One region of the Microbispora sp. ATCC PTA-5024 genome, then DNA from elsewhere that is predicted to be linked to it. Evidence: riboswitches for the same ligand, from Rfam matches in the RefSeq annotation. Region 1 holds a riboswitch; each other region holds the start of a gene.
What was found. Region 1 has a riboswitch for cyclic di-AMP ahead of MPTA5024_RS44255 (C40 family peptidase). Riboswitches for the same ligand answer to the same signal wherever they lie in the genome.

Region 2: another riboswitch for cyclic di-AMP. It lies ahead of MPTA5024_RS01875 (CHAP domain-containing protein); the one in region 1 lies ahead of MPTA5024_RS44255 (C40 family peptidase).
Region 3: another riboswitch for cyclic di-AMP. It lies ahead of MPTA5024_RS19015 (C40 family peptidase); the one in region 1 lies ahead of MPTA5024_RS44255 (C40 family peptidase).

Annotation. Positions count from the first base shown of each region.
Region 1 is NZ_KI866523.1:305,120-307,374, reverse strand. Features, by position in the region: gene MPTA5024_RS44255 (C40 family peptidase) at 138-1,175, opposite strand; cyclic di-AMP (ydaO/yuaA leader) riboswitch at 1,250-1,418, opposite strand; gene MPTA5024_RS13900 (amino-acid N-acetyltransferase) at 1,794-2,255, shown strand, end outside.
Region 2 is NZ_KI866522.1:409,110-411,364, forward strand. Features, by position in the region: gene MPTA5024_RS01870 (SDR family NAD(P)-dependent oxidoreductase) at 1-242, opposite strand, end outside; cyclic di-AMP (ydaO/yuaA leader) riboswitch at 903-1,036, shown strand; gene MPTA5024_RS01875 (CHAP domain-containing protein) at 1,051-1,737, shown strand; gene MPTA5024_RS01880 (MFS transporter) at 1,804-2,255, opposite strand, start outside.
Region 3 is NZ_KI866523.1:1,401,192-1,403,446, forward strand. Features, by position in the region: gene MPTA5024_RS19010 (helix-turn-helix transcriptional regulator) at 1-729, shown strand, start outside; gene MPTA5024_RS19015 (C40 family peptidase) at 826-1,365, opposite strand; cyclic di-AMP (ydaO/yuaA leader) riboswitch at 1,458-1,617, opposite strand; gene MPTA5024_RS19020 (helix-turn-helix domain-containing protein) at 1,984-2,255, shown strand, end outside.

The DNA.
Region 1 (2,255 bases):
CGGGCGACGACGTCGCGTCCTTTCGCCGTGCTCTGACAGGGGTCACCCTGCTCTGCGCCGGGCCGTACCGGCCGATTCAGGCGGCGGCGCGCACGGCGGGCCGCAGCCCGGCCGTGCGCGGCCTCCGTTCAGCCGGCTCAGTCGGCGATGCGCACGCCGCCCGCGAACGGGCGGTTGCCGAGCGGCGCGACCCGTACGACGTCGCCGGTGTGCGGGGCGTGGACCATGTAGCCGCCGCCGATGTAGATGCCGACGTGGTGCAGGTCCGGGTAGAAGAAGACGAGGTCGCCGGGCCGCAGCTCGTCACGGGAGATGTGGGTGCCCGCGGTCCACTGGTCGCCGGTGTAGTGCGGGAGGCTGATCCCGACCTGCTGGTAGGCCGCCATCACCAGGCCCGAGCAGTCGAACGACGTCGGTCCGGCCGCGCCCCACACGTACGGCCGCATCTGCTGGCTGAGCGCCCAGCGCGCGGCCTCGGCGGCCTTGCCGTCGCCGACGACGGGGAACGAGATCCGGGTGGCCCGGCCGGTGCTGACGCTGCCGGCGACCCTGCTGTAGAGGTTGCTCTCCGCCCTCTTGACCAGCTTCTCGATCTTGGTTCGCTGCCCGTCAAGGCTGGTCAGCAGCTTCTTGACCTCGCTCTGGCGGGCGGTGGCGCTGGCCTTGGCCCGGGCGGCCGCGTCCATGGCCTTGGAGACCTCGGCGACCTCCTGGCCCTGCTGCATCTCCAGCGCGTACGTGGTGGAGGCCTGGTCGAGGTACTGGCTGGGGTCGGTGTTGCCGATCAGCGCCAGCGCGGAGCCGAGCCCGCCGGTCATGTAGGAGTTCTGGGCGAGCAGGCTGGCCTTCTGCCGCTTGACCTCGAGCTCGGCCTCGCTCTTGGCCAGGTTCTTCTTGGCCAGGTCGGCGGAGCGCTGGGCGGCCTTGAGCCGGACCCGCTCGCCGTTGTACTGCTCGGTGAGGGTCTCGATCTGGGTGTACAGACGCTCAACCTCGGCGGACAGCTGCTTGAGGCTCGGCTTGGGATCGGCGGTGGCGGCGACGACGGGGGCGCCGAACGTGACGAGGCCGATGGCCACGCTCACGAACGCCGTCCGGCGGATGATCGACCCGGCCGTGGTGCCTCCGGGCCTGCGGCCCCGGGCGTGCCTACCCGCGGACCGTCCTCCACGCATGCGCAACCAAGCTCCTCTCCTCGTCGTGCCGCGCTCACGGACCCGACCTGGGCGTGAATGGTCACGCGGGTCCGTACGGCACTCCTGGGCGCCTACCGGGTTAGCTGACGGGTTCGGGCCGGAGCAGCCCTACCTTTCGGATTCACCCCTTGTCGACACGGGCCGCACTCGGCCCGACTCGCAGTTGGGTCCCCGGCTCCCCTCCACACGCTCGGTGCTTCGAAGACTCGGCGTCCGGTCCTCGCGATTGGGGCTCGCGCGACCGGCATCGTCGCAGGACACTAATGCACCGCGAGTTGTTGCTCAACCAGAACTCCCAATCCCGTCTACGTTCCACAACCGAACGATCACGGGCGGGTCACGGGAGCGGATCGCCATAGACCCCGTTTAACCTGCAACTAGTCCGTTTTGTCGGATTTCTGTTTCGCGTTATCGCAGGTCCAAGCCGGGGCAAAACTCATACCCAACTGGTCCACCCGCTGGGTCTCGCTGCGCGTACGCATGGAAACGCACGGTAACGAACCGATGTCGTGAACCGCTTTAGGGTGTGGCCGTTAATCCGGGCACCGGTTGTGGGCCCGGTGGGGGCGGGCGGCGGCCCGGCTAGGCTGACCGACCATGGAGCAGGTCGCGGAGCAGACGCACGCCGAGCCCGGCCGTCCGGAGGTCATCGTGCGCCGGGCGCGGACGCCGGACGTGCGCGTGATCCGCCGTCTCGTGGACGCCTACTCCGGCGTCGGCCCCCGCCTGCTCGAGAAGACGACGGTCACCCTGTACGAGGACGTCCAGGAGTTCTGGGTGGCGGAGATCGCCGGGCAGGTCGCCGGCTGCGGCGCCCTCCATGTCCTGTGGGAGGACCTGGCGGAGATCCGCACGGTCGCGGTCGACCCGTCGGTGCGCGGCCGGGGCGTGGGCCACCGGATCGTCGCCGCGCTCATCGAGGCGGCCCGCGCGCTCGGCGTCCGCCGGGTCTTCTGCCTCACCTTCGAGGTCGAGTTCTTCGGCCGCCACGGCTTCGTGCCGATCCAGGGCACGCCCGTCTCCCCCGAGGTGTACGCCGAACTGCTCGCCTCCTACGAC
Region 2 (2,255 bases), on a different contig from region 1:
GCGTTGTTGACCAGCACGTCGAGCCGGCCCTCCCGCTCGCCGAGCTCGGCCGCCGCGGCGGCGACGGAGTCGTCGTCGGTCACGTCGAGCCGCAGCCACCGGGCGCCGAGGTCGGCGGCCGCGGTCCGGCCGCGCTCCGCGTCGCGAGCGCCGAGGTAGACGGTGTGGCCGAGGGCGGTGAGACGGCGGGCGGTCTCGCGCCCCAGGCCCCTGGTGCCGCCGGTGACGAGGGTGATGGTCATCGTGATGCCTTTCGCGTCGGATGCCGGGTTACGGATGAGAGCCTCGGCCCGTACGCGAGGACGTGGGTAGGCCCCTGTCTTCCTGGGGTCGGCAGGGACAGTCAGCCGGATGACCTGCTGGGACCCGTGCCGTCGCCGTTACCCGTACGTAAAGAATTCGGCCCCCGCAGGGCGGCGCCGAGGGGTGGTGGCGACCGGATCCGGTGAGGGGCCGGCGACCGGCGCCGGGATCACCGGCCGAGAGGCCGTCTCACAGTGCGGGCACACGTCATCCCGGAAGGTGGGACGGCTGAGGGCGACGCGCACCGGCGGCTGTGCCCGGCCGCCGGCGGAAACCCCGGCCGTACCGGCCATGGCGCCGACCGGCGGGACACCGGCCGGGCATCGGAGGCGCGGGATGCCATGGCGGAAGTCCATGATCGCTATGCGGGCCGCGCGGGTATTCCCTCTGCCGCCATCCGCCGGACGCATGCCGCCGGCCCGTCCAAGGGGTGGGTTTGCGGGAGAGTTTGCGGACCCTATCGCACGTAAAACCTGACTTGTCCTTACTTGACCGGTTTCGGTGTAGCTATTACCTTTTAGGCAGCTCAGGGCATACCTGTCCAATTCTCGGTCAAGGGTGCCCACCTCAAAACCGACGCGGCCTCCCGGCTCCGGGATGCCGCCCGGCCGTCGAATCCGCGTCCGCGCGGAGCCGGGGACCCACCTCTCCTGGGGTGAATCGGCACCTGTGCCGTAGGGCCACTTCCAGCCCGAACCCGTCAGCTAACCCGGTAGGCGGCAAGGAAGCAAGGGAGTAGACCCCAGCATGCACGCCCTTAAGACCTGTCTCCGTGCCGCACTCGTCACGGGTGTCGTCGCCAGTGCCGGTGTGTGTACCGCGTCGCTGACGGCGCACGCCGACGCCGCGCACGCCGACGCCGCGCACGCCGTGGAGCCCGCGGGCAACGGCGGCACCGCCGTCGACCCCCTCGCCCAGGCGGCGGCCACGCTTCCCAAGGTGGGCCCGGCCGACGTCATCAAGCTCGCGTCCAGCCAGGTGGGCATCAGCGAGAACGCCTACGGCGGCGGAACCAAGTTCCAGCAGTGGTACATGTCCACTCCCCGCGCCCGGCAGACGCTGGCCCGGGACGGCGGCAAGCTGTCGGCCTACCTCAACGCCCCGTGGTGCGACATGTTCGTCTCCTGGGTGGGCCAGAAGCTGGGCATCACGCCCGTCATGGGCTGGGACTCCTACACGGTCGAGCACGCCCGCTGGTTCTCCCAGCACGGCCGCTGGGGGAACGTTCCCAAGCCCGGGGCCGTGGTGTTCTTCGCCTGGAACGGCAGCAAGTCGATCGACGACATCGACCACGTTGGCTTCGTCATCAAGGACAACGGCGACGGAACGATCAAGACCGTCGAGGGCAACACGGGCAACGGCGCCGTCGAGGTCCGCACCAGGCCGACGGACTCCGTCGCGGGGTACGGCTACCCGTACTACCCCGCTTCCTGACCGGGACCGCACACAGGGGAAGCGCGCACCACTCTCGGTGCGCGCTTCCTTCGCATCCGCCCGGGTTCAGCCGACCCCGGCCGGCTCCAGGGCCGGGTCCTGGATAGGGGCCTGCGCGGCGGGGGCCGTCCCGCCGTCCCCGGTCCTGCCCCTGAGCACGACCGCGGCGAGGACGGCGGTGCCCATGAAGATCACGGCGCCGACGGCGGCGACCACGTGGAGGCCGCTGGTGAACGCGGCCCGGGCCGCGTCGAGCACGTCGGCGCCGAGCGCGGCGGGCAGCTCGCGGGCTGAGGCGACCGCGGCGGCGACGCCGCCCTTCACCGCCTCGGCCGTCTGGGCCGGCAGGCCCGCCGGCAGCGCGAGGTGGCTGCGGTAGACGAGGGCGCCGAGGCTGCCCATCGCGGCGACGCCGACCGCCACCCCGAACTCGCCGCCCGTCTCCGACAGCGACGCGGCCGACCCGGCCCTCTCCGGCGGAGCCGAGCGGAGGAGCAGGCTCATCGTCAGCGACATGG
Region 3 (2,255 bases), 1.1 Mb from region 1:
GCGGGCTTGATGACGGCGGCCGGCGCGGCGAGTGAGACGGCGGCGGCCAAGATCCGGCGGGTACTGCCCCAGCGGCTCGCCCGCAGGCTCGACGTCGTGCTCGAATCCCTCGCCTTCACGGCTCCGCCCGGCGACGTCGCCGTCCCGGAGACCGCGGTCCTGCTCACGATCGCGGACGCGGTGCGCCACCGTCGGCCGATCTCGATCAGGTACGTCGCCGCCGACGGCCGGCGCAGCGAACGCACGCTGCACGCGTACGGGCTCGTCGCCCATTCGGGCCGGTGGTACGTCACGGGGGCGGATCCCGGCATCGGCGAGGACCGGATCTTCCGGCTGGATCGCATCGCGGACGCGAGGACACTGCCCGGCTCGTTCGAGACGCCCGCCGGACTCGACCCGGCGCAGCGCGTCCTGTCAGGGCTCGCCACGGCTCCGTACCGGCATGAGGTGGTTCTGCGGATCCAGGGGACGGTCGACCAGATCCGCACCCGGCTCCCCGCCGGTGTCGCGACTGTGGAGGAACGCCCGCCCGCGGACGGCGCGGGTCACGAGACCGACGGCTGGCTCCGCGTCGAGGTGCGGGCAGAGCGTCTCGACTGGCTGCCCTCGGTGCTCGCGTCGCTCGACCGGCCGTTCGTCATCGAGCGACCGGACGAACTGCGCGGCCTCGTCATGGCGCTCGCCGAACGGCTCGCGGCCTCCGCTCGCAGGGAGGCGCCCCGCGCGTGACCTCGTCCCCCGGGGACCGGACGTCGTGCCCCTCGGCGGAGACGCCCTGACCGGGGCAGGCGTCAGGACGTCTCCGCCGGGGGATGTCACCCAGGGTCAGACCCCGGGGCGTACGGCGGTGGTGAAGTTGCTCCTCCAGTAGCCCTTGAGGGGGTCGATGCTGACCACCGCACCGCTGTGCGGGGCGTTGATCACCTTCTTGTGGCCGATGTACATGCCCACGTGGCCGCCGCCGCTGGTGAAGATGAGGTCGCCGGGCTTGAGATGCGCCAGGGACACCTTCTTCTTGACGGCGCTGAGCATCTCCCAGGTCGTACGCGGGAGCTTGACGCCGGCCTTGCGCCAGGCGAACTGGACCAGCCCCGAGCAGTCGAACGCCCGGGGGCCTGTGGCGCCCCATACATAGGGGTCGCCGAGTTGCTTTCTGGCCACCTCGATGGCGCGTTCGGCCTTCTGCTGCTGAAGAGCTGACTTGCTGAGCGTCGTGTTCGCGGACGCCTCAGCCGCGGGCGCCTCACCGGCGTACGGGGCGACCCCGGTGAGGATCGGGGCGGCGGGCTCGGGCGGGATGGGCGACAGGACCGGGGGCGGGGCTGTCACCGTCGCCGTGGCGGCGGCCGCGGGCAGTGCGCTCAACGCCCCTGCGGAGGCGGTGAGCGCGGCGCCACCCAGCGTGACGATGGCGATGCGGAGCAGGGTGGTGGGGTTGGTAGACAGGGATCTCTCCTCGAGTCTTCCGCTTGCGCCTACCGGGTTAGCTGACGGATTCGGGCAGGGAAGACGCCCTACGGCGCATGGCGCGCCGATTCACCCCAGACCTTCGGGCGAAGGTCGACTGGTTCCCCGGTTCCGTGCCTCCTTGCTGCACGGATTCGGCGATCACCGGCGCCCAGGGGGGCGGAGAGGACGTGGCGGCGGTGACGGTGGATGTTCGGTTTCCAACCCGGCAGGGCCGGGTTCCGCGATGGCCGCGCCACGGGGACGCCGCCGTCGTAGGGCAAGGAAACTACCAAGTAGCGCCATATTGCCGCAAAGGGGTGCAAACCGGTAAGGAGACCGTAAAAAGGATCAAAAGGAAGAATTCGCAGGTCAGGGCACGTGATGTGGTGACAAAAGTGATGCTCGTCACATCGACATCCCCAGCTGTGGCAGAGGCGACCGCTCGGGCCTTCAAGGGGGGGACGGCGAGCGGCGGTCTCGGGCGACACGCCGGACGCGTCCAGATCTGCCGATTCGACAAGTAGCATTGCCGACATGGCAAACGACGACGCCGTGGTCCTGGCCTCCGTGGGCCCGCGGCTGCGTGCGCTGCGCAAGAAGCGCGGCAGCACCCTGAGCCAGCTCGCGGAGTCCACCGGCATCTCGGTCAGCACGCTGTCGCGTCTCGAGTCCGGTGAGCGCAAACCCACACTGGAGCTGCTGCTGCCGCTCGCGCGGGCCTACCAGGTGCCGCTCGACGAGCTCGTCGGCGCGCCGCCGGTCGGTGACCCGCGGGTGCGGATGAAGCCGATCCACCGCGACAACTC